One region of the Sodalis ligni genome, then DNA from elsewhere that is predicted to be linked to it. Evidence: predicted binding sites of a transcription regulator. Region 1 holds the regulator's gene; each other region holds the start of a gene.

Region 1 (7,682 bases):
TTAGGCGTCAAAAGCGACTTTTTGGCATATACGCAAAATTTTGTTTTCAACTATTGTACATATGTACTACGGAATTAACTCATGTCCAACCGTCCCATGTTACAAATATATTAAAGCATCGGCGCAAACGGCCTGATGATGGGGTGAGATGGAAGTTTAAACGGAAAAAGGGGTTAAATCAGAAAAGAAAGGAAACAATGGATATGGTGCGTCCGAGTGGACTCGAACCACCGACCCCCACCATGTCAAGGTGGTGCTCTAACCAGCTGAGCTACGGACGCACTAAGGATGGTGCGTTCTAATGGACTCGAACCATCGACCCCACCATGTCAAGGTGGTGCTCTAACCAACTGAGCTAAGAACGCATACCGGACAACACTGCCAGTCTGACAGCGGGACGAATATTAACGGGCATTATCAACCCTTGCAAGGGGAAAAACCGTTTTTTCCCCGCCAGGTCATCCAACTGCCGACGTAATGTGCAGGAAGCCGTTTTTTTGTCCACGCCGGGACGCGTTGCCAGCGATGGTTTCAGCGCGCCGCGCGGTGGAGAATCTGCAGCGGCGGCTGACGTTGCAGCCAGCGTATGCGCATTGACATCATGATTGCCGCCGAGGTCAGGCCGATAATAAAACCTATCCAGAAACCGCTGGGGCCCATGGCGGGGACCGCATAGTCCGTCAGCGCCAGAACATAGCCGCAGGGCAGGCCCAGCAGCCAGTAAGCGGTAAAAGTGATAAAAAATATCGACCGGGTGTCTTTGTAACCGCGCAGGATGCCGTTGCCAATGACCTGGATTGAGTCGGAAATCTGATAAAGCGCCGCCAGGGACATCAAATGCGATGCCATGCTCACTACCGCCGGGGTGGCATTATACCAGCTGGCGATATGCACCCGGAACCGGTAGGTGAGTATCGCCGTCACGCAGGCCAGCATCACGCCGGCGGCCAGGCTGGTCCAGGCGGCGACCCGCGCTTCGTCCACCTTGTTTTCACCCAGGCGGAAGCCCACGCGGATCGTGGCCGCCACCCCGATTGACAAGGGCAGTACGAACATCAGCGCGCTGAAGTTCAGGGCGATTTGATGACCGGCAACGGACACAATGCCCAGCGGCGTCACCAGCAGCGCCACCACGGCAAACAGCGTCACCTCGAAAAAGAGCGAGGATGCCACCGGCAATCCCAGCGAGCACAAACGCCGCAGGGTCGGCCAGTGCGGCAGCACGATAGCGACGGCGGTACGGAAATCCGCAAAGGTGCCGGCCCGGAGCACATACAGCCACATTACCCCAAACATAATCCAATACACCGACGCCGTGGCGATGCCACAGCCCACACCGCCCAGGGCCGGCATACCCAGCTTGCCGTAGATAAACACATAATTGATCGGGATATTTGCCGCCAGGCCGAGGAAACCGATGACCATGCCTGGCTTGGTTTTGGAAAGACCTTCGCATTGGCCGCGCAGCACCTGGAAAAACAGATACCCCGGCGCCCCGAGCAGCAGAAAATGCAGATAGGCGACGGCTTTTTGCGCCAGGGCGGGATCGACACGATGCATCCTGCCGATGACAAACCTGGAATGATACAAAAGGAACATAATCAGCAGCGAGACGGACAAGGCCAGCCAAAACCCTTGGCGCACTTGAAAGGCGATGCGATCGCGCCGGCCGGAACCGTTTAGTTGGGCAATGACCGGCGTTAGCGCCATGATAAGACCGTGGCCGAATAAAATAGCGGGCAGCCAGATGGAAGTACCGACGGCGACGGCGGCCATGTCGGTGGCGCTTACGGAGCCGGACATCACGGTATCCACCACGCCCATGGCGGTTTGAGCGATTTGCGCAAGGATAACCGGTAAGGCCAGCGACAATAATGTACGCGCCTCGAGGAAATACTTCTGCACGCAGGCACCTATGAAGTTATGGATTAAAAATAATACAAGCTGCAGATAAATTAATGATTATGGGTGAATTTAAGCGGTAATTTATGCGGCGTTTCTGAGGCATAGTGTAATGGATTCCCTGCTTTATACCAGTGCAATAATGCACATTTTCCGTGCATAGCGTTTCGCCGCGGGAGGGTATTTGGTTTTCACCTGAAATTGGGGCAATATAATACCCATCTTTTTAAGGTGTCATTAAAAGAGGTCAAGGCCATGTTTACGGGTATTGTTCAGGGCACCGCGTCGGTGGTGGAAATTGATGAAAAAACCAACTTCCGCACGCATTACATTAAACTGCCGCCGGCGCTGCTGGACGGGCTTGAGACCGGGGCATCGGTGGCCCACAACGGCTGCTGACTGACGGTGAGCGCCATCAAGGGAGATGTGGCGAGCTTCGACTTGATGAAAGAAACGCTGCGCATTACCAACCTCGGGGAATTACAGGTGGGGGATGAGGTGAACGTGGAGCGTGCCGCTACGTTCAACGCCGAGATTGGCGGCCATGTCATGTCCGGCCATATCATGTGCAGCGCGGAAATCGTTAAAATCGCCACCTCGGAAAACAACCGGCAGATTTGGTTTAAAATGCCGGACAAGGAGTTGATGAAATATGTGCTGTACAAAGGCTATATCGGTATCGACGGCATCAGCCTGACCATCGGAGAGGTTGCCGCGGATAAATTTTGCGTCCATTTGATTCCCGAAACCCTCACCAGGACAACACTTGGCAAGAAACGCCTGGGAAACCGGGTGAATATTGAAATCGATCCGCAAACCCAGGCGGTTGTGGACACCGTTGAACGGGTCTTGGCGCAGCGGGAGGCCGCACTGGCCGTCGCTGCCGGACACGAAGTGAAAATGAGGTAAAACGCTATATCCCGACAGTGGGGATAGGGACGCTTTATTGCCCGTCCAGGGCAATAAAGCGTTGGAGCGGAAAGTCCAAAAGAACGTACCGCAATGAACGCTTAGCGGGGCACACGAATCCCGCCTTCAACCCCTTGCGGGCTGAACAATACCTGCCATAAATGGATGTTACGGGCGCGAAAAGCGCCGGCACAGGCATTCAGGTAGTAGCAGAACATCCGAAAGAACCGATCCGAATAATTTCCTGATAACGTCGGCCAGGCGGCGAGAAAACGTTCATACCAGGCCATCAGCGTTTTGTCATAATCGGCACCGAAATTATGCCAGTCCTCCATAACAAAATGCTTCTCGCTGGCCCGTGCGATGTGCTGCACGGAAGGGAGGCAGCCATTGGGGAAGATGTACTTGTCGATCCAGGGGTCCACGTTCATATCGGTCTGGTTGGAGCCGATGGTATGGAGCAGGAAAAGGCCGTCGCGTTTCAGGTTGCGATCAATTACGTCGAAATAGGTGGCGTAATTTTTCGGACCTACGTGCTCAAACATGCCTACCGAAACGATACGGTCGAATTGCACGTTGAGGTCGCGGTAATCCTGCAGAGAGATAGTGACGTCCAAACCTTCGCAGCGATCCTGCGCCAGTTTCTGCTGTTCAGCGGAGATAGTCACCCCCTGAACCGAAACACCGTAGTTCTTGGCCGCATAAGCGGCAAGCCCGCCCCAGCCGCAGCCCACATCCAGCAGCGTCATGCCCGGTCTCAACTGCAGCTTTTCGCAGATCATCCTAAGCTTGTCCTGCTGCGCTTCCTCCAGGGTGGTGGCCTTGTTCCAATAGCCGCACGAATACTGCATATAGGGATCCAGCATCAGGCTGAACAGATCATTACCGAGGTCATAATGCTCTTTGCCGACAATCCAAGCCCGTTTTTTAGACTGAAGATTCATGAGCCGCGCGGCGGCAACGCGCATAACATCCTTGAAATGCCGGGGAAGCTTATTTTCCAAACCGGCTCTTAAAACGCGCTGAAAAAAGATATCCAGTCGCTCGCATTCCCACCAGCCGTCCATGTAACTTTCACCCAACCCCAATGACCCGTCCTCTAGCACGCGTTTAAAAATTCCGGGTTCTTGACATGAATATCAAACGGCCTTGCTCCGTTGATCTTTACACCTGCCTCAGCAAGCATTTCATGGATGATTCGATACCAAGCATTATCATGAAAGCTCAGGTCTTCAACACACGAGGAACTCATAGCTTCTCCATCACCTTTCTTCTGTTATAACCCCGTCAGGAAAAGCGTAGCCGATACCTGCGGGCTTTTATAATCATCCACGGGTATCCGTGGTGTCGGATGTACCACAATAAACAGAGGAATATAAAAACACCAATAGACTGTTTGTCAGACGGGCGCTTCATAAATAGGATGACGCCATGTAAAAACACGACATTCTTTTAAAGCAAAATTATTAGACAACTCGTTATATTTGTTAACGATATTGAGTATAAGCCTGCATTCCGGTTTAGACAATAGCTGACAGAATAATGTATTTCACAGATAAGTTAATGATTTCCTATCGGAACAATAACTCATCAGGCACATTCGGCGGTATGAAATATATTATTACATTCGGGAGCGAATCACCTTTGATAAGGGGCTCAGGAGGCCGTGTGCCGCCCTTCAGGAGCGAAACGGGCCGTCGGCCACCGAACGGCGTACAATCAGGGCGGGATGCACTTCGATAATCCTGGCGTTTTCCCGTTTGCTGGTGATACGGTCCAGCAGCATGGTCAGCGCGGCCTCGCCCAGCTCTTCTTTGGGCTGATGAATGGTAGTCAATGACGGGGTAAAAAAGCACGAATTGCGCACATTATCATAACCGATAATTGAGATGTCATCGGGAACCTTCATGCCCATTTCATCAATGGCGCACATTGCACCCATGGCCATGATATCACCGCCGCAAAATACCGCCGTGGGCCTTTGCGGCCTGGACAGAATGAGTTTCATGGCCTGATAGCCGGATTCCGGTTCGAAATCCCCCTGCACAATCCATTGATGGGGAATGGCGATGCCGGCTTCCTCCAGGGCCCGCAGGTAGCCGCGATGACGTCCGCCCCCGGTATTACGCGCCAGTTGGCCGGGTATGGCGCCGATATCGCGATGCCCCCGGGAAAGCAGATAGCGGGTCGCCATGTAACCTCCGGCGAAGGCATTGTCGATAATGGTATCGGTGAAATCCCGGCGAGCTTCGCCCCAATCCATGACCACCATGGGGATATGGCGATACTCTTCCAGCATATTCAGCAACGGTTCGGGATATTCGGCGCACATCACCAGCAACCCGTCCACCCGTTTTTGCGCCAGCATCGCCAGATAGGCGCCCTGTTTGTTCAGATCGTTATGGGAGTTGCACAGCACAAGGGTATATCCCCGCACAAAACAGTGGTGCTCAATCGACTCGATAATTTCCGCGAAGTAGGGCGCTTCGCTTGAGCTGGCCAGCAGGCCGATGGATTTTGTGCGGTTGATCTTAAGGCTGCGCGCCACGTCGCTGGGGGAATAGTGCAGCTGCCCGATGGCCTCCAAAACGGCGATCTTGGTCTCTTGCGCCACAAATCGCGTCTTATTGATGACATGTGACACCGTGGTGGTGGATACCCCGGCGCGTTTCGCCACGTCTTTAATGGTTGCCATGCGTGTAGAACTCCTGTACGCCGAAATAAATAAACCGCCAATTTTCCTTGATTCGGCACTAAAGTGAAAGCGATAAAGATAAATATGCTCGGGAGTTGCTGCCCGGCAAGCTTTTTTAATCGGGTTATGCGACACTGCTTACAACCTACGGGTGTAAAGATATCCCGTTCAGCGACAGGTGTAGTGATAAGGAGAAGTGATGAGCAGCGATTTCAAATTGTCATTAATGACCACGGTATTTTCCTTGCTGGTGATCATTGCGTTCAGCTTTACCGCGGTAATGAATTAAGGCGCCCAGGCGCCTTTTTTTCCTTTCAGCGAATGGTTTTCGGCGTCACGACCCGGCGGGCGCCGACATAGTGATCCGCCCAATAATCTTCATTCAGATAGCTGATGCGGATATCGCGGCCGGTGCGGGGGGATTCGATAAACCGTCCGTTGCCCAAATAAACGCCCACATGATCCGCCGCGCCGCGGTTGGTGATATGGAAGAAAACCAAATCGCCGCTTTCCAGATCGTCTTTCTTCACCGGCGCCGCATCGCGTAAATGGAACATTTCATTGGCGGTACGGGGCATATGAATCCGTACCACGTCCTTATAAGCATAATAGATCAGGCCGCTGCAATCGAACCCGGTATTGGGTGACATGCCGCCCCAGCGATAAGGCTTGCCCATCTGGGACATCAGCTTGTTCATCGCCGTCAATTTGGCATGTTGATAGCGTTTTTTGTGGCTGTCGCTCATGATGATGGGTTGGTCGTTGGCAATGAGATCGAGCGTGGCGCTTTCTTTCATCCGATGCCTGCCGTAACCCTTTTTGTAGCCTTTTTTCGGCGGGGTAAAATTGGCTATTTTTTTTTCGGGGGGGATTGGGTGCAATTTTTTAACGTGGTTTTTTTCGACGGCCGGCTCTTTCGCTTTGGCGACGGGTATGGAATGTAATTTTTTATTGCTGCTTTTTTCAGCAACGAGCTCTTTTGGTTTGTCTGTGCTATGACGGGTGATTTTCTGCTCGGTCACCGGTTTGCTTTTTTTGGTTATCTTCAACACCTCTTTAAGAGGTTTTCGTTTGCGTCGGTCACCTGTTTTAGCCGTACTGGACTGTGATTTTCGCTGGTCGGCATTGATACCGGCATTGGGCGCGGCATGCGCCAAATTGAAAAATAACTGAGTAAAAGCAACACAAAAGCGTAAAGCATAAACGCATGATTAACGCTATCCTCTGTGGCCCCAAAGAGGGGTTATAAATGCCTCAAAGGAATTTAAGCTATTTACCCCTACTTTGCATCATGAATTATCATCATATTGTGAATAAACGTGAACGACTGCATATTTGTTGCATTCATCGGCATAATTTGGCGCAAAATTCAACAGTTTTCAATTGTTAAAAAGAGTTTGGCATCCATGCCCCGGCGCCGGGTAAAAGGCCGCCTTTGGTGTTATCCTTTATTAAGGTGCTGCGCATCTTTGTCCGTGCGGGCTATGGCGGGCAAAAAAACGTTTATCTATTTATACGGTAATCGTTAGAATAGTGATTCTGAGCATAATCCCGCCCAGAGCAGATAAGGCCAGCTTATGGCTTGAGGAAGCGAGACAATGACGACGATTGAAAAAATTCAGCAGCAAATTGCTGAAAACCCGATTCTTCTTTATATGAAGGGCTCTCCGAAATTGCCTGGTTGCGGTTTTTCCGCGCAAGCGGTACAGGCGCTTTCCGCCTGCGGCGAGCGTTTCGCTTATGTGGATGTCCTGCAGAATCCGGATATTCGGGCCGAACTGCCGAAATTCGCCAATTGGCCGACCTTCCCGCAATTATGGGTGGATGGTGAATTGATTGGCGGTTGCGATATCATTCTTGAAATGTATCAGCACGGCGAGCTACAGCCGCTTATCAAAGAAACCGCGGTGAAATACGGTTCTCAGGAAGATCAGCCGTCCAATTGAGTCAGTGAGGGCTTCTAGCCTGAGCGTTCAGAAAAGATAAAAGCCAATCCTATCGCTGGGATTGGCTTTGATTTTATGGTCAAAACAAACATGCTCTCCCGCTTTTCGGCCATCTCCGTGATTTGATTTAATCAGTTTCGCCGCTGCTATCGTCGCCGAGCGGCGGTACCGGCCAACCCCCGAGACGCTTCCAGCGATTCACCAGTTCGCAAAACAGCTCGGCGGTCCGC
Region 2 (7,682 bases), 2.2 Mb from region 1:
CCGCTTCGGCTTGTCCCACCACCAGATCGAAACCGAAGGTGCGCGCCCGGGTGCGCACGACATCCAGCGTCTGCGGGTGCACATCGTCGGCGACAAAAAAGCAGTTGGCCTGTTTCAGTTTACTGGCGCGTTTGGCCAGCGCCATGGCTTCCGCCGCCGCGGTGGCTTCATCCAGCAGCGAGGCGGAAGCGATATCCAGGCCGGTCAAGTCCAGCGTCAGCTGTTGAAAATTCAGCAAGGCTTCCAATCTGCCCTGCGACACCTCCGGCTGGTAAGGCGTATAGGCGGTATACCAGCCCGGGTTCTCCAGCATGTTGCGCAAAATCACCGGCGGGGTGATGACCGCACTGTAGCCCATGCCGATATAGGTTTTGCAGATCCGGTTACGGCCGGCAATGGCTTTCAGCTCAGCCAGCGCCCGTGCTTCGGTGGCGGCCTCGCCCACCGCCGGCGGGGCGGAAAGCTGAATATCCGCGGGAACGATTTGGCCAATCAGCGCGTCCAGAGTGGCGGCGCCGACGGCTGAAAGCATATGCGCCCGCTGTTCCGGGGAAGGGCCGATATGGCGCTGTATAAACGCGTCATGGTGTTCAAGCTGGCTGAGAGTCTGGGTCATAAACAACAATTCCTGCATCGGGCATGGGACGGGGGAAATCACAAACGGGTCGGGAAAAGCCCCGGTTGGTTCACCGGGGCCGTGCGGCGGTTATTCGTCTTCGTCATCTTCTTCGTCGAGGGTGGCCTCATAGGCATCGGCATCGAGCAATGCGGCTACTTCACTCTCGTCGGCGGCTTTGATTTGAAACAGCCAGCCTTCGGTATAAGGCGCGCTGTTCACCAGCTCCGGCGAAGCTTCAAGCTCTTCATTCACCGCCACGATTTCACCGCTGATGGGCGCGTAGATATCCGAAGCGGCCTTTACCGACTCGGCCACGGCGCAATCATCGCTGGCGGCGAATTCGGCGCCCACTTCCGGCAGATCGATAAATACCATGTCTCCCAGCAACTCCTGGGCATGTTCGGTGATACCGACGCTGTAAACGCCTTCGCCCTCGTCACGGACCCACTCATGGGACGTGGTGTATTTTAGTTCTTTAGGCACGCTGCTGCTCATCGCCATCCTCACTCTCGCAAAGTTAAAATTGAACGACCGGTTTACCGGCGCGGACAAAACCGGGTTTGGTCACCTTAACCGGCATTTCGCGGTTACGGATTAATACTATAGCCTGCTCGCCGATACCGGCGGGTACGCGGGCCATGGCAATACTGACCCCGAGCGTCGGGGAAAAGGAGCCGCTGGTGATGATCCCCGTCTGCCGGTTGCCGTTGCTGTCGGTGAAATGCACCGTTTGTTCGTTGCGCAGCACCCCTTTTTCGGTCAGCACCAGGCCCACCAGCTGTTCGGTGCCGGCGCGGCGCTGGGCTTCCAGCGCCTCACGGCCGATAAAATCACGGTCTTCCGGCTGCCAGGTGATGGTCCAGCCCATGTTGGCGGCCAGGGGCGAAATTCTTTCGTCCATTTCCTGCCCGTATAAATTCATGCCGGCTTCGAGGCGCAGGGTATCCCGCGCTCCCAGGCCACAGGGTTTGACCCCGGCCGCCAGCAATTGTTGCCAGAACGACTCCACCCGGGTTTTCGGCAGGGCGATTTCATAGCCCGCCTCGCCGGTATAGCCGGTAGTGGCGATAAACAAATCCTGCGACTGCACGCCGAAAAAGGGCTTCATGCCGGCCACCGCCGCCAGCTGCTCCGGCGTAAAGAGCGTCCGCGCCTTGGCCTGGGCCTGCGGTCCCTGCACGGCGATCAACGCTAAATCGTCACGCACGGTTACCCGGACATTAAACGGTTCAGCATGGTCCGTGACCCAGGCAACGTCTTTTTCGCGGGTGGCGGAATTCACCACCAGGCGGAAATCCTCTTCAGCCAGGAAATAAACGATCAAATCGTCAATCACGCCGCCGGACGCATTCAGCATCCCGGTGTACAGGGCCTTGCCCGGCTGGGTCAGCTTTGCCACATCATTGGCCAGCAGGTAGCGCAAAAATTCGCGGGTGCGGGATCCCTGGAGATCGATGATGGTCATATGGGAAACATCGAACATGCCGGCGTCCCGTCGGACCTGGTGATGCTCCTCCAGTTGCGAACCATAATGCAACGGCATCATCCATCCATGGAAATCCACCATTTTTGCGCCGCACGCGATGTGCTGTTCGTACAGCGATGTCAGCTGGGCCATCTTTTCTCTCTTTGTGGTCAATTCAGACGATATAACCGCCATGCTTCACGTTGCATTACATTGGCTTTATTGCAACTCGAATTATTGAGGCTATACAACAAATGTCCTGGAAGGCGCCGACGCTTTCGGCCTATACAAAAAACAGGCTTCCATCGGCGCAAACGATACCTTTTGCCAGAAGTTACCACCTAATCCAGGGGGAAACCATAAATTAAATTATCCTGCCAGGAAGTATAATGTTAAACGACTCTCCCCGCCTCATCAGCATGATATGCTGACAAAGGGATTATAACGGCGCACAAACGGTAAATCGGAGGACCTCAACGCAAAATTTGATAACAAAAAACCCCGACGAAACGCTGTTGGAATACGTTTTGCCGAGGCTTCGGATTAGAAATAATAATGAAAAAAAACCCTTGGATTAGATTTTTTCAGTCGAACGGACGTCTTCATCCAGCCAGGACGGCAGTTCGGTAAGCCCCATGGCCTGCCGGATCAGGCGCGGTTTTACACCGGGCAGCGTATCCGCTAAACGCAATCCGGCGTCACGAACCCATTTTTTGAGGGGATTATTGCCGTCAAACAGCTCACGCAGGGCCTGCATGCCCGCCAGCATAACGGCGGCGCTGTGCTTGCGGCGCCGTTCATAGCGGCGCAGATAGGCATAATGGCCGATATCCTTGCCGGCGATTTGCAATCGCTGCAGTTCAGACAGCAATTCGGCCACATCCATCAATCCCAGATTCACCCCCTGCCCCGCCAGCGGATGGACGGTATGCGCCGCGTCTCCCACCAGCACCAGACGGTGCGCGGCGAAATCCCGGGCATAACGGCCGGTAAGGGGGAATGTCAACCGTTCGCTTTCCAGCTTGCATAAACCGAGGGCCAGATTAAAGTGCCGGGCCAATTGCGCGGTGAATTGCTCCGCCGGCATTTGCCGCCGCTGCTCCGCCAACTCCGGCGGCAGGGACCAGACGATGGAACAGACATCGGGCTGCGCCAGCGGCAGAAACGCCAGAATTCCGTCGCCGTGAAACGCCTGGCGGGCGATGCCGCCGTGGGGGCGCTCGGTACGCACGGTGGCTACCAGGGCATGATGCTGGTAATCCCAGAAAGTCAGCGGAATATCGGCATAGCGCCGCAGCCAGGAATCGGCGCCGTCCGCCCCCACCACCAGCCGGGCGGTCAGCATCCGATCGTCATCCAGGGTAATAAACGCCTCGTTTTCGCCCCAGGCTACTTGCCGTAGCGACGCCGGGCAAAACAGCTCGACATCCGATAACCCGGCGGCCCGGCGCCACAGTGCCTGATGGATGACCGGATTTTCGATAATGTGCCCAAGCTGCTCGAATCCCAAGGGACCGCCGTCAAAGGCGATTTTACCGAAGCTGTCGTTATCCCAGACTTCCATGCCCCGGTAGGGCGTGGCGCGCACCGCGACGATATCGTCCCATACCCGGACATGCCGCAACAGGCGCTGACTGGCGGCATTGATGGCGGAGACCCGAAGCGCCGGACTTTCGGCCGGGGGAATCGCTTCCGGCATCCGCTGCTCCACCACCGCGACGCGCAAGCCGCTGCCCTGCAGACCGCAGGCCAGGGTCAAACCCACCATTCCGCCGCCGTTGATCACCACATCGAATGCTTGCATAGCTGAAGTCCTCGTTGAAGGCCGGAAATTAACGCTCCACCCAGCCCAGGGTGCGTCGCGCGAGGGTGTCCCGCAGCCAGGGTGAATGCGCCATGGCCAGCAGCCCCAGATTACGGGCAATCACCAGCGGCGGGTGCCCGTTGGCAAACACGTCGATTAGCCCGTCGGTAATGCCTACCGTTCCGGACTGATCGGGCAACCGGCGCTGTTGATAGCGCTGCAATACCGCATAGCCGCCGGGATCGAGCCCCTGTCCCGCCGCGTCCGCCAGCGTCTCCGCCAGGGTCATCACGTCGCGCAACCCCAGATTGAACCCCTGCCCGGCGATGGGGTGCAGGGTTTGCGCCGCATTGCCCACCAGCGCCAGGCGATGGGAGATATGATGCGAGGCGGTACGCAGGTGCAGGGGATAAATCTGCCGTTGCCCCACGGTAACAATCCGCCCAAGGGACCAGCCGAACGCCGTCTGCAACGCCTCCCGGAACCGGGCGTCATCCCAGGCGCCGACCTCTTCCCGCCGTGACTCGGGCAAGCACCAGACCAGCGCGCTGCGTCCCCCCGACAAGGGCAGTAACGCCAGCGGCCCGTGTTCGGTAAAGCGCTCAAAGGCCCTGCCCCCGTGGGGCATTGCGGTGGAAACGTTGGCAATGACCGCCAGTTGCCGGTAATCCTGCTGCCGCCACTGGATATTGCATTGCCGGGCCACGGGAGAATGGGAACCGTCCGCCGCCACCGCCAGCCGGCCGGTCAATACCCCGCCGTTATCCAGCCGCACTTCCACATCGTCCCGGCGCCGGGTCAGGGTGGCGACGGTGGCGGGACAATGCAGCCTGACGCCGGGCGCCCGGCGCAACAGCGAAAACAGCCGCTGCCCCGCGTCATGCAGCTCCACCACGTAACCCAGCGCGGGTACCCGGTAATCCCCGGCGTCAAGCCGTACCTTGCCGAGGTGGCCGCGATCGCTGACCTGCACCTGGGTAATGGCGGTAGCGCCGGGCATCAGCGCCGGCCAGACGCCTATAGCGGTTAATTGCCGGCAGGTCCCCTGGGCAAGGGCAATGGACCGGCCGTCATAGCCGGGGTGGCGATGGCTTTCAGGAGCGGCGCTTTCCACCAGATCGATGTCGAGCCGCCCCCCGGTCAGATGGGACAATGCCAGCGCCAGGGTGGCGCCGGCCATGCCGCCGCCAATGATGATTACCGTCATGAATTAGCGCGCCGCCGCCATTAGCGCTTCGATGGCGTCCGGATCCTTCACCACCGAATCGGTAAGGTTTTCGTTGCCCTGTTCGGTAATGAGGATGTTATCTTCGATGCGGATGCCGATACCGCGATAGGCTGGAGGCACGTCTGCATCCAGAGCGATATAGATGCCCGGCTCAATGGTCAGCACCATGCCCGGCGCCAGGATCCGGCCCCGTTCGGGCGTACCGTAATCCCCCACGTCATGCACATCCATCCCCAGCCAGTGGCTCAGCCCGTGCATGAAGAAACGCCGATGGGCCTGCTGGCCGATCAGGGTGGTTACGTCACCCTTCAGGACCCCCAGCTTCACCAGGCCGGTTACCATGATTTTCACCACTTCCTCGGTCACGTCGCGGATACTGGTGCCCGGTTTGAAGAGCGCCAGCGAGGCATTCAGCGACGCCAGCACGATATCATAGACGGCACGCTGTTCGGCGCTGAACTTGCCGCCCACCGGGAAGGTCCGGGTGATATCCCCCGCATAGCCCCGATACTCGCAGCCGGCGTCAATCAGCACCAGATCGCCGTCCTTCATGATCGCTTCATTTTCGGTGTAATGCAGAATGCAGCCGTTCACACCGCTGCCAACAATAGTGTTATAAGAGGGGAAACGCGCGCCGTGGCGGTTGAATTCGTGCAGGATTTCCCCTTCCAGCTGATATTCATACATGCCCGGCCGGCAGGCCCGCATAGCGCGGGTATGGCCCAGGGCGGTGATTTCACCGGCGCGGCGCATCACGGCGATTTCTTCCGCCGATTTGAACAAGCGCAGCTCATGTGCCCAGGGACGCCAATCAGTCAGCGTAGCCGGCGCCTTTAACTGCTGGCGGTAACCGCGCCGCAGCGTTGCCAGGGCATTGAACACCAGTTCGTCGGCGAACGGATATTCCCCCTGCGCGTGATACACCACGTCCAGGCCGTTCAATAACAGGTGCAGCTGATTTTTGATCTCATCCCAGGGCAAGGCCCGATCCACCCCCAGCTTGGCCGGCGCGGCTTCCTGGCCCAGGCGGCGGCCGAACCAGGTTTCCGCGGTTAAATCCCGCACCCGGTTGAACAGTACGCTGTGATGGTGGGTTTCATCGCTTTTAATCAGGATCAGCGCGGCTTCGGGCTCGTTAAAGCCGGTGAAGTACCAGAAATCGCTGTTTTGACGGTAAGGATATTCACTGTCGGCATTACGTGTCGCTTCCGGCGCAGCGAAAATTACGGCGGCGCTGGCCGGAGACATCTTTGCCAGTAACGCCTGACGACGGCGTAAATATTCTTGTTGAGTCATCACTCTCTCCTGCCTTTTCATGGTGATGGTATTGACCGGCTATCGCCGTGCCGGCGGCCTGATACCTGAGCGGGCCAAAGGCTCAATGCAAGGTCGGTTTGGGTTTTTCCTGCGGCGCGGATGATTCCGGGTGCGTAAAATCATTATGACAAAGAATCGCCGCCATACGGACATATTCGATGACTTCTTCCAGGGATTGCGCCAACTCCTCCTGATCTTCGTCTTCGTCATAACCCAGCTGGCCGATATTACGCAAATCGTCAATCGCCTCCCGCACCTCTCCTTTGACTTTATCCAGCTGGGGCTGGACAACTCCCAGCCCCAGCAGGAAATGATTGACCCAGCCCGCCAGGGCGTCCACCCGGTCAAACACCGTCGCACTTTCGTCATCCGGCAGCAGCAGCTGGAACATGAACTCTTCGTCCTCCAGCGAGTGGGCGGTGCTCTCATGCAGCTGGCGCAAGGGTTCCGCCAGGGTCTGCGAGAAAGCCAGCCCTTCATTGGTCAACTCATGCACCAGGGTCTGCCAACTGTGGTCCCGGTTTCCGCCGCACAGCATTCCGCTGATCAAACCATGCATTTCCGCCGACGTTAACGCCACCGCCTGCTGGGTAAGCAGCTGATTCAGATTTTCATAGTCCGGCAAGGTATTTTGTATAGACATGCGCTTTCATCGTCGTTGGCAGGATAAGTTCGTGTTATGCTACCACCAAGGTCCGTCGCTATACCAGAAAGGGCTTGTAACTTCTGTTTTATATAGATTGTTTTATATAGATTGATTATAGTAGCGTCCGCTTTTGCTCCCGCAATGGTGAAACGGGTGGCGGTAAGCGTTGGCGCGGCAACAATGCAGGAAGGTGGTATGTCCGCACAACCGGTAGATATTCAAATATTCGGCCGCACGTTAAGGGTGAATTGCCCGCCGGAACAACAGGAAGCGTTGAACCAGGCGGCCGAGGATCTTAATCAGCGGTTGCAAGATCTTAAAGTTCGAACTAGAGTCACCAATACGGAACAGCTTGTTTTTATCGCGGCCTTGAACGTCTGTCACGAACTGGCGCAAGAAAGGTTGAAAACGCGCGATTATGCGGCCAATATGGAGCAACGAATCCGGTTATTGCAGCAAACGATCGAACAAGCCTTGGTAGAGCAAGGACGGATTTCCGAACGTCCGGGAACGCAGTTCGAATAGCAGTATGCAGTTCGAACAGCAGCAAGGGGTTCGAATAGCAGCAAGCAGTACAAATAACGATAGTCGCCGGGGTTTCAG
Region 3 (7,682 bases), 1.4 Mb from region 1:
CCCGGGCCAGCGGCTGGCCCGCCGCCGTTAACCGGGTCACATCACGGAGCATTTTGGGGGTTTTGCCCAGCAATACATCCAGCGGCATGTCGATGGGCTGGTTGTCGAAATGCCGGTCCGCCAGACTCAGGTGCATTTCCTCGGTGGCTTCACCGATTACCGCGTAAGGCGCCCGCTCGCGGCGGCAAATAGTCTCAAACTCCCCGAGCCGCTCCGGCGCCACCGCCAGCACATAACGCTCCTGGGATTCGTTGCACCAGACCTCCAGCGGGCTCATGCCCGGTTCATCGTTGGGGATGTCCCGCAGTTGAAAACGTCCGCCGCGCCGGCCGTCGCTCACCAGCTCCGGCATGGCGTTGGACAGGCCGCCGGCCCCCACGTCATGAATAAACAGTATCGGATTGTCGTCACCCCGCTGCCAGCAGCGATCGATGACTTCCTGGCAGCGCCGTTCCATTTCCGGATTGTCCCGCTGCACCGAGGCGAAATCCAGATCGGCATCAGACTGCCCGGACGCCATGGATGAAGCCGCCCCGCCGCCCAGGCCGATGTTCATTGCCGGCCCGCCCAGGACAATCAGCTTGGCGCCGATGGAAATTTCCCCTTTTTGCACATGGCCGGCGCGAATGTTGCCAATCCCCCCCGCCAGCATAATCGGCTTGTGATAACCCCGCAGTTCGACGCCGTTATGGCTGCTGACCTGTTCTTCATAGGTACGGAAATATCCCGTCAGGGCCGGACGGCCGAACTCATTGTTAAACGCAGCGCCCCCCAGCGGGCCGTCGGTCATGATATCCAGAGCGGAGACAATGCGATCCGGCTTGCCGAAATCCTGTTCCCAGGGCTGCTCGAAACCGGGGATACGCAAATTGGATACCGAGAACCCCGTCAGGCCGGCCTTGGGCTTGGAACCCCGTCCGGTGGCGCCCTCATCGCGGATTTCTCCGCCGGAACCGGTGGCGGCGCCGGGCCAGGGAGAGATAGCGGTGGGATGGTTATGGGTCTCCACTTTCATCAGAATATGCGCCGGTTCCTGGTGAAAATCGTAGCGCTGGTCCCGCGGGTCGGCGAAAAATCGTCCCACCGAAGAACCTTCCATGACCGCCGCGTTATCTTTGTAGGCCGATAGGACAAACTCCGGCGTCTGTTCAAAGGTATTCTTGATCATTTTGAACAGCGACTTTGGCTGTGCATGGCCGTCGATAACCCAATCGGCATTGAAGATTTTATGGCGGCAGTGCTCGGAATTAGCCTGGGCGAACATATAGAGTTCCACGTCGGTGGGATTGCGCCCCAAACGGGTGAACGCCTCCTGCAGATAGTCTATTTCATCGTCGGCCAACGCCAGCCCCAGTTGATGATTGGCACGCTCCAGGGCGGGACGGCCTTCGACGAGCATAGCCACTTCCCCTACCGGCGCCGGCGTCTGATGCGAGAACAACGCCGCCGCCTGTTCAAATTTATCGAACACAGTCTCCATCATCCGGTCATGGAGCAGAGCCCCCAGTTGGCGCCACTGTTCCTCGGTGAGGGTGGAGCCCTGGATATAAAACGCCAGTCCGCGCTCCAGACGCTTTACCTGCGGCAAACCGCAGTTATGGGCGATATCCGTGGCTTTCGACGACCAGGGGGAAAGCGTACCGGGGCGCGGCGTCACCAGCAGCAGGCGCCCCTCGGGGTCGTGTTCGGCGAGAGAAGGACCGTATTTCAACAGCCGCTGCAATCTTGCGTGTTCGTCGGTATTGAGGGGCGCGCTCAAATCGGCAAAGTGAACATATTCAGCATAGGCATCGCTTACCGGAAGCCGGGCTTCCTGGCAGCGGGCCAGCAGTTTGTTGATACGAAATGCCGACAGAGCGGGCGAACCACGCAGTATTTCCATAATAAAGATCTCTCGTCTTTGAACCGCCGCCCGCCAATGCGGGGTACGGCTTGCCATGGGGCGCAACTTCAGGGGGAAACGCGCGCCATTATAGAGAATCCCGGCGGCGGACGAAACCGTTTGCGCGGTTATTCTTGCGCGCTGAATAACCTTTATTAACGTATGGTCTTTAAGCTTTTTTGTTGCACCGTGGCGCTTTGTTGCGCAAAATGCCCCGACACCAGGGAGAAAATGATAACGATTTTGCCGTTCGAGACAGTAGGGATTGCACTCCGGCAAGAGATAACTATTTGAAGCGCTTAAAATTAAATTATGTCGTGATTGGCGCCATCACCGCATTGCTGACCTGGGCACTTTGGTTCAACGTGCCTTGGCATGGGATGCAAGATGATGTGCTCAGTCAAATCAAAGCCAGAGGAACGCTACGCGTCAGCACCATCGATGCTCCGCTGAGTTATACCACGACCAACCACCACCCCTCCGGTTTCGACTATGAACTGGCGAAACGCTTCGCCGATTATCTGGGAGTAAAGCTGGTTATCCGCCAGCGCGGCACCCTCAATGAACTGTTCGACGATTTGGATAACGACGACGCCGATATGCTGGCCGCAGGCCTCATCTACAATAACGAACGGTTGCAGCGTTACGCCACCGGCCCGGCCAATTATTATGTTTCCCAGCAGCTGGTGTATCGCCTGGGGCAGCCCCGGCCGAAAAATCTCGGCGCGCTGCAGGGCCGTCTGGCCGTGACTTCCGGGTCGGCCCATATTTCACTGCTGCGCGCCATGAAAGAAAAAAAATACCCCCAACTGGCGTGGGAGGTGTCATCGGATCTGGGCAGCAAGGCGTTACTAGAGCAGGTTGCGGAAGGCAAGCTCGATTATACGCTGGCCGATTCCGCCACCATCGGGTTGCTGCAGCGCATCCATCCGCAATTGGCGGTGGCGTTTGATGTCAGCGACGAAGAGCCGGTTACCTGGTATTTGCCAAAGAAAAACAGCGATAACCTGTCGGCCGCGCTGTTGGATTTTTACCACGGGCTGAATGAAGAAGGGATAATCGCCCGGCTGGAGGAAAAATACCTCGGCCATGTGGGCAGTTTTGATTATGTGGACACCAAAACCTTCCTCTCCTCCATCGATGCGACCTTACCGGCGTTGCAATCCCTGTTCCAGCAGTATGCCACTGAAATTGACTGGAAATTACTGGCGGCCATTTCTTACCAGGAGTCCCATTGGGACCCATTGGCCGTCTCCCCCACCGGTGTACGAGGCCTGATGATGCTGACCCGCGCCACCGCCGACAGCCTGGGCATCAACGATCGGCAGGATGCGGAGCAGAGCATTCGCGGCGGGGCGCTCTATTTATCCCATATGATGCAGAAAGTGCCCGAGACCATACCGGAAGATGAAAAAATCTGGTTTGCGCTCACCGCTTATAATATGGGATATGCCCATATGCTGGACGCCCGCGCGCTCACCGCCAAGCAGAAGGGCAATCCCGACAGCTGGGTGGACGTTAAACTCCGCCTGCCCATGCTCAGCCAGCCCCGTTATTACCAGCAGACTACCTACGGTTACGCCCGCGGCCAGCAGGCGTATGATTATGTGGAGAATATCCGCCGCTACGAAATGAGCCTGGTGGGCTATCTGCAGGAAAAAGATAAAGAAAAAGACAAAGAAACCGAGAAAGAAAAAACCCTTCAAGCAGCGCAAACCATCCCTCAGCCGCCAAGCTCCTTTCCGGTCGTTACCAGCCAATTTTCCGGCTTGACCGCCGTTCCATCCGGCATGGCGCCCGTTCTGGCCAAAGCCTCCCCTTAACCGACGGCGGGCGGCTGTTCTTTCATCGCCTGGCGCCGCGCTTTATGCGCAGCCCGGCGGCCGCGAAAAAACGCGCTGAGACGGCTTGAACACTCTTGCTCCAGCACCCCAGAGGTAATGTCCACGAGATGATTCATCCCCGGATGGCGCAGTATGTCGCACAGGGAGCCGGCCGCGCCGGTTTTCTCATCACGTGCGCCGAAGACCAGCCGCCCCACCCGTCCGTGAATCATCGCGCCGGCGCACATGACGCAGGGCTCCAGGGTGACATACAGAGCGGTATCCACCAGCCGGTAGTTGCCTAGCACCGCCCCACCCTGTCGCAAGGCCATGATCTCCGCATGGGCGGTGGGATCGTGGCGGCCGATCGACCGGTTCCAGCCTTCGCCAATCACCCGATCCCCCAAGACCAGCACCGCGCCCACCGGCACCTCGCCCTCGGCCTCGGCGCGTTCGGCAAGCCGCAAGGCATGGCGCATCCAGAATTCATCTCCCTGTTCAATGTTCATCATCGCCATCCCGGAAAAAGTCGTCGCGTAAATATACCCGCAAGCCGGCCCGTTAATCCAATTGCTTCAGGTCCCCCTCGCGGGTCACGCGCCAGCGATACTCGCAAAAATAAAGCAGCGGGCTGTCATGCAGGCTATCGCTATAGCAGCTGAAGAGCTTGAGCGGCGTGCCCAGTTCACGCTCCAGCTGGGCAACCTTTTCATGTCCCAGGCAGCGCAAGGTCAATACCCAGCCGCCATGAAGACGCTTCATCCGGCTGCCGATCAGGCGTACCCGCGGCAAAACAGCGCATCGCTGTATACCCCGCGCACCAGGGGCTCGGGGGAGCCGGTAATCAGCCAGACTTCGGTATCCTGGCTGTCCAGATACTCATTAAGCCGTTGCAGCACGATGGGAAATTCCGTGACGCGACGGCGAAACCAGGCGATAAAGCGGTCTTGCAGCTCAAGCAGGCGCGCCTCGCTATGCCCGAAGGTTATCGACCATAACAGCAGGCTCATCGGCCAGCGGGCCGAACGCCCTTTTGACAGCAGCCCGATAACCACGATGGGTAATACCGGCAATACCAGTACAATATTAAACGGCGAATGACAGAGCAAATATCGCAAAAAACACCCGAACATATCCTGCCGGTGCAGGGTGCCGTCCAAATCGAAAAAAATAACACGCGAGGCTGCTGAGCGGCTCAAAACACGTCCTCCGGCTCGAAAATCCTAAAAAAATAAGCGAATACAGGTTCAGTCAGGGTCATCCAGCGCTCGACGCAAATAACCCTGGTGTCGTTCCAACGCGCGTTGCGCTCCAGCGGCATCGACGCCGGTCAGTATCATCAGGATAGCCGGTTTGACCTCATAATCCGTTTGCGCAAGGGCGGCTTTCGCCACGGTTATTTCGACACCCGTAGCGTCGGCGACAATTCGACATGCCCGATCCACCAGCTTGATATTGGTGGCTTTCACATCCACCATCAGATTTTGGTAGACTTTTCCCAGTTTTACCATCGCCCCGGTGGAAATCATGTTCAGTACCAGCTTTTGGGCGGTGCCGGATTTCATGCGGGTGGAACCGGTAAGCACTTCCGGTCCGACGACCGGGGAGATGGCCACCGCGGCTTCGCGGGCGATGGGAGAATCGGGATTACAGGAAATCGCCGCCGTGGCGCAGCCCAGCCGGCGCGCATAACGCAGCCCGCCGATGACATAGGGCGTGCGCCCCGATGCCGCCAGCCCGATCACCATATCGGCGGCCGTCAGACCCAGCGCCTTTAAATCCTCTTCCGCCAGGGTCAGACTGTCTTCGGCGCCTTCCACCGCCTTCAGTAACGCGCCGGGACCGCCGGCAATCAGGCCGACGACCCGTTCCGGCGCCACGCCGAAGGTGGGCGGACATTCGGCGGCATCCAACACCCCCAGGCGACCGCTGGTTCCCGCCCCCAGATAGATCAATCTGCCGCCTGCCATCAACGCCGCCGCCGCCAGATCAACCGTCGCCGCGATGGCCGGCAGTTCCCGCGCCACCGCCTCCGGCACTTTACGATCCTCTTGATTAAACAAGCGCACCATGTCCAGAGTAGTAAGCTTGTCCAGATCCATGGAATCCGCGTTGCGGGTTTCCGACACCAGGGTACCTAAATTCATCACGCCACCATTGAATATTTAATTCAAATAACAAACACTATTATTGAATATTTAATTCCGGCGGGCGAGGGATTTCAGACTGGAAGGAGAGCTAACAAAGGGGTTCATCTCTTTCCGGCCGGCAGTGGAGCGAAGTCCGGTCTCGCGCCCGCCTCGAATTCATCAGTTTTACTTTAATCGGTCTATTGGAAACATTTATGAGCAGCCTGCTCCGCATTCGCCAGATTTATCACAGCCTGTCGGTTAACGATCACAAACTTGCGGATTATTTACTGGCTCAAACCGACGCGGCCAGACATCTCAGTTCGCAGCAGGTGGCGGCGCAGGCCGGCGTCAGCCAGTCCGGAGTGGTGAAATTCGCCCAGAAACTGGGGTACAAAGGTTTCACCGCCTTGAAACTTGCCCTGAGCGAAGCGCTCGCCACGGCACATATCCCTTTATCCGTCCCGGTGCATAACCAGATCCTCAGCGACGATCCCATCAAAACCGTCGGAGAAAAACTTCTGACGGAAAAACTCGCCGCCCTGCGGGCCACGCTGGACATCAACAGCGAAGATAAGCTTCGAGCGGGTGTGGCCCTGCTGAAAAACGCCGGCAGGATTGTCATCGTCGGCATCGGCGCCTCGGGACTGGTGGCCAGGGATTTCTCGTACAAACTTATGAAGATTGGCATGTCGGCGGTGGCCCAAACCGATATGCACGTCTTACTGGCCATCGTCCAGGCGTTCGGACCCCGGGATGTACTGCTGGCCATTTCCTATAGCGGCACCCGCCGCGAAATCAATCTGGCGGCCCAGGAAGCGCACCGGGTCGGCGCGGGGGTAATGGCCATTACCCATTTTTCACCCAATAGCCTGCAACAGCACGCCGATATTTCTTTATATACCGTCGCGGAGGAAAAAGCTCAGCGCAGCGGCGCCATATCCTCCACCGTGGCGCAGCTTTCGCTGACCGACCTGCTATTTATGGCGCTGGTACAGCGGGATCTGGAAAATGCGCCGCAACGCATACGTCATAGCGAGGAACTGGTCAGAAAACTCAATAAGTTCGCTGAATAGGCAATGACAACGGATAAATCCAGCCAGACCTATATCTCTGCCGCCGAGTTTGGGGGCGCGGGAACTGATACGTTGCCGACAGCATCGATGGCCAATTTCATCGTCAAGTGCAGCAGCGCCTGATACAGGGGAGCACGCCTTGACCGGCCCGTTATATCCCTTGTCATCCGTGAACGCTCCATTATAGCGATATCCATAATAAATTTAACCACGCTGTCGGCATTCCTGGTCATAATATCCGCCCCAAACATAGGATCATGGGAAATGGCTTGGTTGATCATTTCTATGTTTACCATATCGTTTTTTTCCCAACCCAAGTGACTCCTGATCTGTGGCGCGATTTGACTGTAGTTAATCACGTTGCCATGGTCCAGCATAGTTTGCAGCGCGGAAACATGCTTTGCCGGCGATAAATCCTTGATACTCTTGGCGCTAAGATAATAAATATCGTCGGTATGATAGGCTAAATGGGTTACTTCATGCATCAGGGTTATGGCAAGATGTTCCTGCTTGTCCAAGCTCTGCACCAACCGGTCGGCCATAACAACCACACGATTGCGACCATCCCCCGGCACACAAAATCCCAAGATCTCACCTTCAAGGGGCAGCAATTCATATCCGGAAAAGGGGTCCGAGGGCGAGGCTAACGCTGATTGGTATACACCAAGCGTATTCTTTTCCCTTACCGTGGACACGATAAGGACGTTTTTTACCACCTCCCTCTTGAGATTGATGGCCGCGTCTATAATTCCTCGAAACCTGTTGACCGCCA
Region 4 (7,682 bases), 3.1 Mb from region 1:
GCGTCCAATCCATCATCACAATGGGCAATGAAGGATAACGACGCAACGCCAGCCGGGAGGGACGATTGTTTTCGGTACACATGATAAGCAGGCCGTCCACGCGTTTTTGCAGCAACGTCTCCATGCTGCGGCTCATGCGATCCGCATCCTCCTCGGTATTGCACAGGATCAAGCTATAACCGCGCTCATAGCAGCTGCGTTCCACCCCGTGCACCACTTCCGCATAAAACGGGTTATTACTGGAGGTTATCAACATCCCGATGGTGCGCGTCTGGTTTATCTTCAAACTGCGGGCCAGGGCCGAAGGCGCGTAATTCAGCTGTTCCACCGCCGCCAGAACCTTATCTCGCACCGCATCGCTGACAAAACGATTGTCATTGATCACATGAGAAACCGTGGAGGTTGAAACGCCCGCCAAACGGGCGACATCTTTCATGGTGGACAAGCTAGTCTAACCCTTGCAAAAAGGCGTCGATTTCTTGGCGCCAGGGAATGGACGGCTGCGCACCCGAGCGGGTGACCGCAATGGCGGCGGCGGCATGGGCAAATCTCACTGCCTTGTCCATATCTTCCCCTTCCAGCAATGCCGTAACCAACGCGCCATTGAATGTATCCCCCGCAGCAATGGTATCCACCGCGTCGATCTTAAACCCCGGGATCAGTTTGCCATGACCCTGCCGGCTAAGCCATACGCCGCGGCTGCCCAGGGTAATCAATACCGTGGGAATGCCTTTGCCATGGAGTATTTGCGCGGCGCGGGCGGCGGAGGCGTCATCATTGATTGCGACGCCCGTCAGACGTTCCGCTTCAGTCTCATTCGGCGTGATGGTATCCACCAGGGCCAGCAACGGGTCCGGTAACTCACGGGCCGGAGCCGGATTCAGAATAACCTGCGTCTGATGCAGCTTTGCCAGCTTGGCGGCGGCAATCACCGTCTCCAGCGGCGACTCCAGCTGCATCAGCAGCACGGAGGCGTCGATAATCTTTTTCTCGTATCGCGCCAGATAATCCGGCGTAAGCGCGGCGTTGGCGCCCGGATCGATGGCAATCACATTCTCACCATCCCGGTTCACGAAAATCAGCGCAACGCCGGTGGTTGTGCCGGGGCTGGCTTCCACCGATCCGACACCGATGTTGTCCGCCGCCAACTGCTTACGGATACGCTGCCCTATATCATCCTCGCCGACGCAGGCGACAAAATCGATATTCGCCCCGCTGCGCCCGGCCGCCACCGCTTGATTGGCGCCTTTACCGCCGAAAGCGACGGTATAGTTTTTTCCAATAACCGTTTCACCGGGACGAGGAAATTGCTCAAGGTTGAGGATATGATCGGCATTGATACTACCCAGCACCACCAGCTTGTTTGTCGCCATCGTATTTATCCTGATTGAATGCGTTATCGTCCCCCGGCTGGCGGGTCGATAACGCAATACCTTGCTGTAGAAAGTGAACCGGCGTTATTTCGTGACCAGCTTAAGGGCTACCGGGATTATGGCATCCACCTTGCCGCCTTTTAATACTTTGTCTGCGGTTTCAACACCGATAATACCGATTTGATCGGGCTGCTGCGCCACGGTGGCGGCCATTCTTCCGCTTTGCACCGCTTTGAGTCCATCCGCCGTACCGTCAAAGCCTACCACCAACACATCGGTTTTATTGACGGTTTGCAGGGCACGCATCGCGCCTAAGGCCATTTCGTCATTTTGCGCGAATACCGCTTGTACCGTCGGGTGGGCGGTCAGCAGGTTCTGCATGACGTTAAGACCTTTGGTGCGATCGAAATCAGCCGGCTGGCTAGCCAACATGGTGAATTTGTATTGATCGGCGGATTGCTTGAATCCTTCGCCGCGTTCACGGGCCACTGAGGTGCCGGCAATCCCTTCAAGTTCAATAACCTTGGCGCTGTTACCCAGTTTTTGCCCGATAAAATCACCCGCCATTTTGCCGCCGACCCGGTTGTCCGAGGCGATATGACTGACGATCTGGCCCTTGTTCGCCTTACGATCCAGGGTGATGACCGGGATCTTGGCTTGGTTGGCCAGGATAACGGCATTGCCCACCGCATCGGAATCCGTCGGGTTTATCATGACCAGCTTGACGCCGCGCACCGTCAGATCCTGCACGTTAGCCAATTCCTTGGCCGGATTGTTTTGCGAATCGAGGACTACCAATTGATAACCCAGTTTATTCGCTTCCTGTTGCGCCCCGTCTTTCATCGAAACAAAGAACGGATTGTTAAGAGTGGAAACCACCAGCGCAATAGTATCTTTTGCCAGGGCGTTGGCGCTGAAAGCGGCGCTTAACGCAACGGCGGACATCAAAACAGCTAATTTTTTCATTTTCATCTTTATGTTTCCTGCAGGGGAGGTTATTTACTGCTTTTGTTATCTACCAATACCGCCAACAAAATGACGACAGCCTTTACAATCATCTGATAGTAGGAAGAAACGCTTAATAAATTCAGTCCGTTATTCAAAAATCCGAGGATCAGCGCGCCAATAAGGGTTCCCATGATGCGGCCTTTACCGCCGGACAGGCTGGTTCCCCCCAGCACCACGGCGGCAATGGCATCCAGTTCATACCCGGTACCGGCGGTGGGCTGCGCCGAAGAGAGCCGGGCCACTTCAATCACGCCGGCCAGCGCCGCCGTCAGCCCGCACAGCGAATAGACGATGACCTTGACCTTATCAACGCTGATGCCCGACAACCGCGTCGCGGCTTCATTGCCGCCCAACGCGTAGATATAGCGGCCCAAACGGGTGTGGTGCAGCATGTACCAGGCGGCGAGAAACACCACCGCCATAATCCACACCGGCGTAGGCACGCCCAGCGGACGGCCGATACCAAACCAGCCGAACGCATCGGCCGCATCGCTGAAGCCGGTATTCACCGGGCTGCCGTCGGTATATACCATGGTGACGCCCCGCAGCAGCAGCATCATCACCAGGGTCGCGATAAAGGCCTGCACCTTTCCTTTCGCCACAATGACCCCCGTCACGGCGCCGATTGCCGCGCCCAGCAATAGGGAGGCTCCCACCGCGACGAACACGTTGATTTCAAGCCCCACCACCGACGCGGCCACCGCACCGGTCAGGGCCAGCAGCGAACCCACGGAAAGATCGATACCGGCGGTCAAGATCACCAGCGTCATGCCCACCGCCATAATGGCGTTCACGGAGGTCTGTTGAAGGATATTGAACAAATTATTGAGGCTGAAGAAGTTCGAACTCATGGAAGACACCACGGCGATAAGCACCAGCAGCGCAATCAATGATTTCTGTTCTAATAGCCAGGTTTTGCTGAAACCGCGTTTAACGGGAATAATCCGGGTACTCATCATTGATTCTCCTGCTGGGTACTGTATTGCTTACCGACGGCCGCGGCCATCAGGACCTCTTGAGTGGCCTGCCCTATGGGGAAAATGCCGCTTAAGCGGCCCTCATGCATCACCATCACGCGATCGCTCATTCCCAGCACTTCGGGCATCTCCGAAGAGACCAAAATGATACTGAGCCCTTCTTCTTTGAACTGATTGATTAATTGATAAATCTCTTTTTTAGCGCCGACATCGACGCCGCGGGTCGGTTCATCCAGAATCAATACCTTGGGCCGGGTCATCAAGCCGCGGGCAATGGCAACTTTTTGTTGATTGCCGCCGGACAGCAGGCCTATCGGCTGCTCCATCGAGGGCGTTTTGATATTGAATAAACGAATAAAATCCCCTACCGCCTGCTGTTCTTCCGCGTGTTTCAATCCGCCGCCCTGACGGCTGAAATAGCGCAGGGCGGTGAGGGTCATGTTCTCCTTCACCGACATCCCCAGCACCAGCCCGTCCCGCTTACGATCTTCGGAAATGTAGACGATACCGTTAGCCAACCCGTCCTGAGGGGTGCGGGTCATAATGGCTCGCCCGTCCAGCACTACCGTGCCGCCGGTGCGTTTCGCCGCGCCATAGAGGGTTTTCATCAGTTCCGTGCGTCCCGCGCCCATCAAGCCCGCGACGCCGAGGATTTCACTGCGGCGCAGCGTAAAGCTGACATCGTCGACGCCGGGGCCACTAAGATGATTGACCGCTAGACGTTCCTCGCCGAGAGGGACTTCAATGCGCGGGTATTGCTCTTCCAGGCGACGTCCCACCATCATTTCGATCAGGGCGTCCTCCTGTAACCCGGTTACCCGGCGTTCGGCGATAAACTGCCCGTCCCGAAGCACCGTGACATCGTCGCAGATTTGAAAAATCTCTTTTAACCGATGGGAAATATAAACGATGCCGCAGCCCTGCTGCCTGAGTTCGTTTATCACGCTGAACAGCGACGCCGTTTCGGTATCGGTGAGCGCATCGGTAGGCTCATCCATGATAATGATCCGGGACTTGAAGCTGATGACCTTGGCTATTTCCACCATCTGCTGATCGCCGATGGACAGCTCCCCCACCAGACGGTGGCTGCTATACCGCAGATTGAGCCGGGCCAACAGCTGGTCAGCTTCGCTGTACATCCGTTTCCAGTCGATACCGCCGAACCGATTGAGGAATTCGCGGCCGAGGAAGATATTTTCCGCAATGGTCAACTGAGGAATAAGATTCAATTCTTGATGGATAATGCCGATACCGGCTTCCTGGGATACCTTCGGCCCGCTGAACGCCACCTCTTTTCCCAGGTATGACAGGGTGCCGGCATCTTTGCTGTAGATGCCGGTCAACACTTTCATCATGGTAGACTTGCCGGCGCCATTCTCTCCCACCAGCGCCATAACGCGGCCGGGATAAACCGTCAGCGCCGCACCGGTAAGCGCCTTAACCCCCGGGAAGGATTTGTCTATCCCTGTCAATTGCAGTAACGGTTGCATAGATGCCTCAGAAGGTGACGCCGGAGCACAGGATGACATTGGCGAAAGGAGTGCATTCCCCACTGCGAATGATCGCGCGGCTGTATTCGGTCTGGGTTTTGAATGCCTGGTGGCTGATATACTCGATGGCAATGGTATTCCCCTGTTGTTGCTCAAGGGCCGTCAACTGATCCAGCAGCGCCTCATGCAGCTGAGGATTAATTTCCGCCATTTCCTTGGCCAAAATGGCCTTTTCTACCTGCATTTCGCTGACAACCGCGCTCACCACCTGTAAAAAGGTCGGCACACCCCGGGTCAACGCCAGATCAATCCTTTGGCTTGAAGAGGGAATGGGCAATCCCGCATCGGCAATCGTGACCTGATCCGTATGGCCCAGACGGGAGATGAGCGCAGAGACGTCAGCGTTCAGTAAAACACCTTTCTTCATTTTCCTGCCTCCACCAGCGAAACGTTTCGCTGAGGATGAAATTAGTTAAAAAAGCAGAGGTGTACAAGCGCAATCCATCAAAAATGTGATCGCCATCGAAACGTTTCGCTAGTAATAAAAATGATTATTCACACAAGCAATTGAATTTGAGAGTGAAGCAAGAAGAGGATGCTGTCGCCGGAAAAACGTGGTCCGTCAGGGCAGCGGGAAGAAGAAGTAAGAAAAAAAACCGATGCCTTATAGCCATCGGCCAGACTGCTGACAAATGCACTCGAAGTCAATAAGGCGGGGCAAGGTTGCCAGAAGAGTAAACCGTCCGCGCCATGGATGGCGCGGATCGAGCCTACAGGGATGTATTCACGGCGTGTTTACGATCTGGTAGCCTGCCCCGACCGAACACTTTGTCAACAAGCTCACCGATGGCTTATAGCCATCGGCGTTATGCTTGGGTTAACGGTTAACGCTGGTTGATTTGATCGAAGCTGCCGCCGTCGGAAAAATGTACTTTTTGCACCTGCTGCCAGCTCCCGAACACATCCTTCAAGCTGTACAGCTTGAGCTGTGGGAATTTATCGGCAAATTCCTTCGCCACTGCCGGATCACGGGGACGATAATAGTTTCTGGCCGCGATACGCTGGCCTTCCGGCGAATAAAGATAGGTCAGATAAGCGGTAGCCACGTCGCGGGTTCCCCGTTTGTCCACCACTTTATCTACTACCGATACCGTAGGCTCCGCAACAATTGACTCGCTGGGAACAACGATATCGAATTGGCCTTTACCCACCTTATTCACCGCCAGCAAAGCCTCATTTTCCCAAGCGATTAAAACGTCGCCGATGCCGCGTTCCACAAAGGTATTCGTGGAATCGCGGGCGCCGGAATCCAGTACGCTCACATTTTTATAAACCGCCTTGACGAAATCCTGGGCTTTCGCCTGATCGTTATTATTATGATGCAGCGCATAACCCCAGGCGGCCAGATAGTTCCAACGCGCGCCGCCGGAGGTCTTCGGGTTCGGCGTGATGATGGAGATGCCAGGCTTGATTAAATCAGGCCAGTCATGAATTTGCTTGGGATTGCCCTTACGTACCAGAAAAACAATAGTGGAGGTATAAGGCGCCGAGTTATCAGGCAGCCGGGTAATCCAGTTTTTATCAATCCGGCCGCGCGCTGCGATGGCGCCCACATCAGATTCCAGCGCAAATGTCCCCACACCCGCATCAATCCCGTTGATACCCGAGGTAGCCTGCTTACCTGACCCGCCGTGGGATTGCCGAATGGTGACCTTGTCGCCGGTCTTAGCCTGCCAGTATTTGCTGAAGGCAGCATTGTAGTCCTGATAAAGCTCCCGTGTCGGGTCATAGGACACGTTCAATAATTGGATATCTTTTGCCAGTGCGCTTCCCGACAATAAAATCAACAACAACCCTGCTTGCCACTTTGACATCGTTGCTCTCCCGAAGAGTCTTTTTATCACCTGAATATCGATTAAGCAGAGAGTGTCAGAAATCCTGTAACATTTTAAAGAATAAAAACGTAATTTATATAAGCAAAAGAGCTAAACCACAGAGGGTAAAAAAAACCCCCGATGACGGGGGCGTGAAATAGCGGGAAGTTGAAGCGATCAGTAGAGTTTTTTAGCACATTCCAGCAAATCACTTTTGAACGGCCGTTTCATGTTTTCTATGGCGTCGATAATGTCGTGATGGACCAATTTATCATTTTGCACCCCGACGCAGCGCCCGCCGTAGCCCTGCAGCAGCAGTTCGATGGAAAATGCCCCCATGCGCGAGGCCAGGATGCGGTCATAAGCTACCGGGCTGCCGCCACGCTGGATATGACCCAATACAGTGGCACGGGTTTCACGGCCGGTTTCTTTTTCAATATATTGCGCCAATTCGCTGATATTGCAGATATGTTCGGTGATGGCAACGATGGCGTGCTTTTTACCTTTGGCGATACCGGCTTTAATTTCATAAACCAGATCTTCCGGTTTAAACTCCACTTCCGGCAGTACGATAAATTCGCATCCGCCGGCAATGGCCGCCGACATGGTCAAATCACCGCAGTAGCGGCCCATGACTTCAACGATGGAAATACGCTGGTGTGAAGAAGACGTATCGCGCAGCCGGTCAATAGCCTCAACCACCGTTTCCAAGGCGGTGAAATAACCGATGGTGTAGTCAGTGCCGGCCACATCGTTATCAATGGTGCCGGGCAAACCGATGCAGGGAAAGCCCATTTCAGTGAGACGCTTGGCACCCATATAAGAACCGTCGCCGCCGATAACCACCAGCGCGTCGAGTTGACGTTTTTTCATGTTCTCAATGGAAATAACGCGGGTTCCCTCTTCACGGAACTCAGGGAAACGGGCCGAGCCCAAAAAGGTACCGCCACGGTTAATCAT

What was found. Region 1 encodes PurR, which represses purine synthesis genes. Its sites were predicted from a motif close to CANGCAAACGTTTGCNTG; they were not measured.
Region 2: gcvT (glycine cleavage system aminomethyltransferase GcvT) is a predicted target of PurR. The motif match lies at 2,398-2,415, and genes of this name have one in related genera.
Region 3: purL (phosphoribosylformylglycinamidine synthase) is a predicted target of PurR. The motif match lies at 1,992-2,009, and genes of this name have one in related genera.
Region 4: rbsD (D-ribose pyranase) is a predicted target of PurR. The motif match lies at 5,290-5,307, and genes of this name have one in related genera.

What each region holds. Positions count from the first base shown of each region.
Region 1 covers NZ_CP075169.1:3,088,413-3,096,094, forward strand. Annotated here, with positions in the region: tRNA gene GTU79_RS14325 (tRNA-Val) at 205-281, opposite strand; tRNA gene GTU79_RS14330 (tRNA-Val) at 290-365, opposite strand; gene GTU79_RS14335 (MATE family efflux transporter) at 532-1,905, opposite strand; partial or broken gene GTU79_RS14340 (riboflavin synthase subunit alpha) at 2,158-2,811, shown strand; partial or broken gene cfa (cyclopropane fatty acyl phospholipid synthase) at 2,913-4,063, opposite strand; gene purR (HTH-type transcriptional repressor PurR) at 4,490-5,506, opposite strand; gene cydH (cytochrome bd-I oxidase subunit CydH) at 5,706-5,795, shown strand; gene GTU79_RS30395 (C40 family peptidase) at 5,821-6,663, opposite strand; gene GTU79_RS14365 (Grx4 family monothiol glutaredoxin) at 7,105-7,452, shown strand; gene rnt (ribonuclease T) at 7,580-7,682, opposite strand, start outside.
Region 2 covers NZ_CP075169.1:937,773-945,454, reverse strand. Annotated here, with positions in the region: gene gcvP (aminomethyl-transferring glycine dehydrogenase) at 1-616, opposite strand, end outside; gene gcvH (glycine cleavage system protein GcvH) at 707-1,114, opposite strand; gene gcvT (glycine cleavage system aminomethyltransferase GcvT) at 1,137-2,237, opposite strand; gene ubiI (FAD-dependent 2-octaprenylphenol hydroxylase) at 2,659-3,888, opposite strand; gene ubiH (2-octaprenyl-6-methoxyphenyl hydroxylase) at 3,917-5,095, opposite strand; gene pepP (Xaa-Pro aminopeptidase) at 5,099-6,412, opposite strand; gene GTU79_RS04345 (YecA/YgfB family protein) at 6,495-7,076, opposite strand; gene zapA (cell division protein ZapA) at 7,275-7,604, shown strand.
Region 3 covers NZ_CP075169.1:4,472,179-4,479,860, forward strand. Annotated here, with positions in the region: gene purL (phosphoribosylformylglycinamidine synthase) at 1-1,885, opposite strand, end outside; gene mltF (membrane-bound lytic murein transglycosylase MltF) at 2,173-3,705, shown strand; gene tadA (tRNA adenosine(34) deaminase TadA) at 3,702-4,217, opposite strand; partial or broken gene yfhb (phosphatidylglycerophosphatase C) at 4,267-4,904, opposite strand; gene murQ (N-acetylmuramic acid 6-phosphate etherase) at 4,953-5,852, opposite strand; gene GTU79_RS20920 (MurR/RpiR family transcriptional regulator) at 6,050-6,910, shown strand; gene GTU79_RS20925 (hypothetical protein) at 6,940-7,682, opposite strand, start outside.
Region 4 covers NZ_CP075169.1:6,185,493-6,193,174, forward strand. Annotated here, with positions in the region: gene rbsR (ribose operon transcriptional repressor RbsR) at 1-445, opposite strand, end outside; gene rbsK (ribokinase) at 447-1,373, opposite strand; gene rbsB (ribose ABC transporter substrate-binding protein RbsB) at 1,458-2,345, opposite strand; gene rbsC (ribose ABC transporter permease) at 2,369-3,337, opposite strand; gene rbsA (ribose ABC transporter ATP-binding protein RbsA) at 3,337-4,848, opposite strand; gene rbsD (D-ribose pyranase) at 4,856-5,275, opposite strand; gene GTU79_RS28720 (sulfate ABC transporter substrate-binding protein) at 5,733-6,722, opposite strand; gene pfkA (6-phosphofructokinase) at 6,900-7,682, opposite strand, start outside.